2 regions of the Geomicrobium sp. JSM 1781026 genome follow, and region 2 is predicted to be linked to the other one. Evidence: predicted binding sites of a transcription regulator. Region 2 holds the regulator's gene; the other holds the start of a gene.
What was found. The regulator LexA, encoded in region 2, represses DNA repair genes until DNA is damaged. The targets are predictions, from matches to a motif close to CGAACATATGTTCG.

Region 1: the regulator LexA is predicted to act here: its motif matches at 1,762-1,775, upstream of ACE1TF_RS01355 (YolD-like family protein).

The regions. Positions count from the first base shown of each region.
Region 1 covers NZ_JBHFQF010000001.1:272,167-275,345, reverse strand. Annotated here, with positions in the region: gene ACE1TF_RS01365 (long-chain fatty acid--CoA ligase) at 1-819, opposite strand, end outside; gene ACE1TF_RS01360 (3-hydroxyacyl-CoA dehydrogenase) at 875-1,642, opposite strand; gene ACE1TF_RS01355 (YolD-like family protein) at 1,802-2,146, shown strand; gene ACE1TF_RS01350 (hypothetical protein) at 2,239-2,460, opposite strand; gene ACE1TF_RS01345 (GNAT family N-acetyltransferase) at 2,739-3,179, opposite strand, start outside.
Region 2 covers NZ_JBHFQF010000001.1:565,733-568,911, forward strand. Annotated here, with positions in the region: gene glnA (type I glutamate--ammonia ligase) at 1-224, shown strand, start outside; gene ACE1TF_RS02800 (SOS response-associated peptidase) at 339-1,004, opposite strand; gene lexA (transcriptional repressor LexA) at 1,313-1,960, opposite strand; gene ACE1TF_RS02810 (hypothetical protein) at 2,109-2,273, shown strand; gene ACE1TF_RS02815 (DUF896 domain-containing protein) at 2,433-2,657, shown strand; gene tkt (transketolase) at 2,808-3,179, shown strand, end outside.

The DNA of each region.
Region 1 (3,179 bases), 290 kb from region 2:
GGTCGGAACCCCTGCAGTAATCGTTACTTTTTCTTCTTGGATAAATTGTGCAATGAGCTCGGGGGTGAACTGTGGACCTGGGAGCACTTGTGTTGTTCCAAACCAAGTTGCCGCAAACGGCATGCCCCATGCATTCACATGAAACATCGGTACAACCGGCAATGCCGTATCCTTTTCAGAGATCGCTGTTGAATCGGTTAACCCTAGTGAGAGGCTATGCAACACAATGCCCCGGTGCGAATAGAGCACTCCTTTTGGCTTGCCTGTTGTCGCTGACGTGTAACACATTGCGACAGGTTCATTTTCATCCAAATCGGCGACAAATGAGAAGTTCTCATCTCCTTCTTGAACGAGATCTTCATATGAATACACCGGTGAGAGAGAGGTTTCAGGGAGTGACGGTTTATCTGTCATGATAATAAACGCTCGTACCGTCGTTAGTTGATCGGCCACACGCTCAATGAGCGGTAAAAGATCTTCATCGACGAGAACGACACGATCTTCAGCATGATTCATTACGTATACGAGGTGCTCTGGTGGCAGACGAAAATTAACCGTATGAATTACCGCTCCGACACCAGGAATGGCAAAATACGCTTCAAGGTGGCGATGGTGATTCCAAGCAAGTGTTGCAACCCGTTCCCCGCGCTGAACGCCTAATTGCTTAAGGGCACTTGAAAGCGCGCGTGTTCGTCTGCCAATATCTCGATACGACATTCGCTGTACATTGTCCAATGTCCTGGAAATGACCTCTTTGTCTGGAAAGTATCGTTCTGCTCTTTCTAGCATTGGAGGTATCGTTAATGGCGTGTTCATCACCTTAATCAAACCCTTTCATGTTTAGATGCAGCGCTCTCCACACCGGTTTGTTTTTTTATTTCGGTGGCATACGAACCGCTCCGTCGAGACGAATCGTTTCTCCATTTAACATGACGTTATCGACAATTGATGCGACCAGTTTCCCGTACTCAGACGGGTAACCAAGTCTTGACGGGAATGGGGTCATCTCTTCAAGTGACTTACGTGCTTCTTCTGGTAAACTTTCAAACAACGGCGTTTCAAATAAACCTGGAGCAATGGTGACAACTCGTATGCCTAATGAAGCCAAATCACGACTTATTGGTAGTGTCATCCCTGCTACGCCGCCTTTGGACGCACTGTATGCCGCTTGTCCAATTTGCCCATCGTATGCGGCGATCGATGCGGTGTTAATGATGACCCCTCGTTCCCCTTCTTCATTGGTCTTATTGTCCTTCATTCGTTCTGCTGCAAGTCGAATGACGTTAAACGTACCGACAAGGTTGATTTCAATCACCTTTTTAAAAGACTCCAGCCGATGCGTTCCTCGTTTTCCGGTCGTTTTTTCCGCAGATCCAATACCTGCGCAGTTTACAACGGTATTCACCTTACCGAACACACGAACGGCTTGATCCATTGCGGTCGTTACACTCTCTTCATCTGTGACGTCTGTGACGTAAAACTCCACGTTTTCACCTAGCTCACTCGCCAGCTTTTCTCCTCTCTCTTCGTTCACATCCAAGATGGCAACGTGCGCTCCATCACGAACAAATTGCCTAACGGTCGCTTCCCCTAATCCTGAGGCACCACCTGTTACGACTGCTTTTACTTCATCTCTTTTCATCTGTACATCCTCCAAGTTGTAAGCCTTTTCATTTTTTCCTAATGAATCGATTCTCTCATTGCTACATTTCGCTGAATTTCGCTATTTTCCTGCTAAAAGAAAAAATTACCACTTATAAAAGAACGTATGTTCGTGTATACTCATTGTGAGGTGATCCACATGGCAAACAAACTTACTCCCGGTTCAAACATGCGCTGGGAATCAAGTCGAATGATTTTACCTGAACACCGAGAAGCTTGGCTAACCCATCAACAGGACACAACAAAGGTGAAAAAGCCCATCCTCGATGAACAACGCTGGCTCGAATTTGAACTCATCTTAAGAGAAGCGATGGAATATAACGAGCCCCTGCTATTCACATACTGGAAGAACGGATCATTCTTTGAACTCACAGGCTACTGCCATTACGTCAGCCATGACCAGAAGCAATTCCACATCGTTTGCACAAACGATGATGTGCACTACCTGAAGTTCGATGTGGTCATGAATGTTGAACGTGCGTAAGCGTGAATCAACGACAAAGGGCCGTCGCTGCCATGTGCCATTGGATAGCTTCCGCGCAGTAACCAGCCTGTTAGTCGACCGTTTTCTACTGCTCAGCGGCTTTGGGCGAGTGGATAAACGAGCACCCAAGCCACAAAAGTCCCGATAAAAGCAGACAGCGTCGCTGGCCATAACACAGAGCCAAGCTGCCATTCGGTAGTGATGGCTGTACATACGGCCATCACTACCGCTGCTCCCCCAGCCATCGTATAGCGTTTCATATTGTTCCCTTCCATGTCTGCCACCTTTCTATGACGCATTTCATCGCGCGTCATCTCTTAACATCCGTCGAGTTGATTAAAGCTGATTTTTTTCGCGTGTGCAAAGCATCTTCTTTGTTATATCGCTTGTGATTAAAAAGTCAAAACGACGTCCTACCAGCGCTAAGGAGAGCGGTAAAAAGCTAGAAACTGGACCTTCAACAGAATAAGTAGTATTCATCGGTAAAAATCCGAAAACAATCGCCTACACACCGAGCATCACCGTCACTACCCATACTAACACTCGAATGTTTTTTATCGTTTTCAACTTCATAAATCTACGTTCATTACACTCAACGATTTTGATTTAACCATTGGTAGAACGACCTCTCTTCAATCACATTCAGAATGCAGTCGGTGCCGTATTCGTTCACCATGCTCTCTAGCTCATCAGGGAAAAGGTGCTCCACATTCATGCGAATGTACGGCAATTTTTCTTGTGCCTTAATTGAGCGCAGATTTTCCGCTTTCGCTCCTGCGAAAACACGCTGGAGGTTCAGCTCATCAAAGGCAAATTGAAGAATTTGTTTTTTTGCTGCGGCGTTCATTCCCTGCCCCCAATACGGATAACCGATCCACGTACCGATGTGGCACGAACGCTTGCTCAAATCCACCTGTTTCAGTGTAATCACACCGACGATCTTGTTTTCGAATACGATCGCTCTTGAATACATGTTTCCCTTTGCCTCTTCTGCATTGACGAAGGAGATGAAAGCACGAGTGCCCTCCACCGA
Region 2 (3,179 bases):
ACATCTATGTAATGGATGAGCAAGAACTTAAAGACGAAGGAATCGAAGCCCTTCCTGGTAGCTTAAAAGGAGCGCTTGAAGAACTAAAAGCCGACAAAATTCTCGTCGACGCACTTGGCGAGCATGCAATGGAACACTTCGTTGAAGCTAAAGAAATCGAATGGGATATGTTTAGAACCCAAGTTCACCCTTGGGAAAGAGAGCAGTATTTCCAAGCATACTAAAATGGAAAAAGCCTTATCCTTCAGGGGATAGGGCTTTTTTATATGTCTCGTGGAATGTGGTACAGGTTGGCTTGCCCACTAGTTTACTTGAAGAATTAAACGTAATGACTTGACTTATAGCGAGTTCACTAGCTCAGCATCGTTAGATCTTGGGTCGTTCACTCGTGGGGATACTTCGTAAGCAATCATGTCTCCGGCAGGATAGGGTTCTAACATTGGGGTTACCGATTGGGGGTCGGTGTTTGTTGGATCTAGCCAACGATCGAAATCAGCAGGGGAGAGAATGACCGGCATGCGCTCATGGATGTCAGCGACCAATTCGTTTGCTTCTGTCGTAATAATAGCGCAGCTCGTCATCTGTTCTGTGTCGTTTGACCACGTATCCCAAATGCCTGCGAAAGCGAGTGGGTCACCGTTTTTTAATTGGATGTGAAACGGTTGCTTCTTTTTGTTTTTCGTTTGCCATTCGTAAAAGCCAGAGGCAGGAATGATGCATCGCCTCCTTTGAAAGGATTGACGGAAGCTAGGTTTTTCTGTGACGGTCTCTGCTCGGGCATTAATAAGTGGACGGCTAGATTTCTGTTCTTTCGCCCAAGAGGGGATGAGTCCCCATCTGACCGTTTTTAACTGTTCGTACGTACCGCCATGATAAACGCAAAAAATTGATTGAGTCGGTGCGATATTATAGCTTGTTGGTAGTGGGGTATTCTGTCTGTACTTGATGTTAAATAGCTTTTCTAGGGTTTCTAATTGCTCAAAGAATGTAAATCGCCCGCACATGAACGATATCTCCCTTCATCTATTTAGATACCGTTATCGTGCCCAAACCGGCAAATGTGCAAACGCTCGGTTACGTGAGAAATTTTCTTGCATACACTAGATGTAAAAGACACTAAAGGGGTCCGCGTATGCTTGAGTTTGGATTAATTGTGTCACTTATGATCGCTACACCAGGAATTGGAATGCTTAGTGTGATCGGGGTCGCTCTCTATGTGAAAGAACGGAAAAGTAAACAATAAAAACATTATGTAAACTTAAAGCGAAAAAGAAAAAACCTGTGTGTCTACACAGATTATTTCAACAGTTCTTTAATGAATATTTCGCAGTACGCCGGTCACTTTCCCTAGCACAGATACATTATCTAAATAGATCGGTTCCATCGTTTCATTTTCTGGTTGCAAACGAATTTGATTACCTTCCTTGTAAAAGCGCTTTACCGTCGCTTCTTGCTCTTCAGTCATTGCAACGATGATATCGCCATTATTCGCTGTCTGTTGTTGCCGAACAATGACTTGATCCCCGTCCAAAATCCCGGCATCTATCATACTTTCACCGACAATGGTTAGCATGAAAACCGACTCATTCCCAACAAAAGATTCAGGGAGAGGGACGTATTCTTCAATGTTCTCAACAGCCGTAATCGGTTGACCTGCGGTAACTTTACCGATAACGGGTACGTAAGCGGTTGCCGCTGGTGCATTGCTGTTCTCGGTGTATGAAGAGGCGTCTGTCGTTGCACCATCTAATCCTAACACTTCGATTGCGCGAGGTTTTGTAGGGTCACGCCGAATAAAGCCTTTCTTCTCTAATCGTGCTAAATGACCGTGCACAGTAGAGCTTGAAGCGAGACCGACAGCTTCACCGATTTCTCGTACGGACGGCGGGTAACCTTTGCTGCGTACATTATCTTTAATATAAGTAAGAATGCGTTCTTGGCGTGCGGATAACTTTGTCATCGTTTCACCTCATTATCTCTTTCCAATCTTAGGAAAAGCATAGCATACAAAACATGTGTTTGCAAACACTCGTTCTGTTTTTCTTGTTGACAAGAACATTTGTTCCGGTTATGATCGTTATACGAACGTACGTTTTGGAGGGGATCAGATGGTCAAGTTATCAAAAGCACTTATAAAGAGGAAAACGGTAGAAGAGTGGCTCATTATTCTTCTGTTTGGTTTTGCGGTCGCTGTCATGTTGTTTGTAGCCCAAACGTCATTAGCGGCGAGTGAACCCGTCGTTTTAAATCCAGCATTTCTTTCATATAAGTAAAACTAATAACTTTGGCCATCGTTTTACGTGAGGTCTGAAAACAATGACGAACCGGTTAAATTCTTTAAATTATAAATGTTAGGTTTATTTCTTTTGCTGTTCGGGAATATACATACTAACGTGTGAGAACGATGATAAATAACGAAAGGAGGATCCGTGATGAACTCTAGTAAGAAAATCGACCGTATGAACGAACTTGCCAAGCGGGCAAGGACGATGGGGTTAACTCATGACGAAGAGTTCGAACAGCATTCGCTTAGAGATGAGTACTTGAGTAGTCTAAGAACATCTTTTAAGAAGCAATTACAAGCCGTTAAAGTGGTTGATGAGAATGGAAGCGATGTGACTCCTCATTCATTAAAGAAACGAAGGCGTTCCTATTAACAGAATGAATAGCTTAACCCATCAACCTGGACGGTGCATCCAGGTTTTTTCAATGTCATGAACAAACCGCTCTAAAGGTTGTTTTGATGAATAAAACCGTATATCATGGACAAGAGTAGGTTTAATAGGAATGATGGAGAGGATGAACGAGTGTTGAATACAGTAGAAGAAAAAGCAATTAATACGATTCGTACGTTATCCATTGATAGCATTAATCGAGCCAATTCCGGTCACCCGGGGCTTCCGATGGGTGCAGCACCGATGGCGTTTGCATTGTGGACAAGACATTTAAAGCACGAACCAGATAACCCAAACTGGTGGGATCGTGACCGTTTCGTACTTTCGGCCGGACACGGATCGATGCTTTTATATAGCCTGCTTCATCTTAGTGGATATGACTTGAGCATGGATGAACTGAAGAACTTCCGCCAATGGGGAAGTAAAACGCCAGGTCACCCTGAATACGGACATACACCAGGTGTGGATGCAACAACAGGACCTCTCGGTCAAGGCCTTGCAATG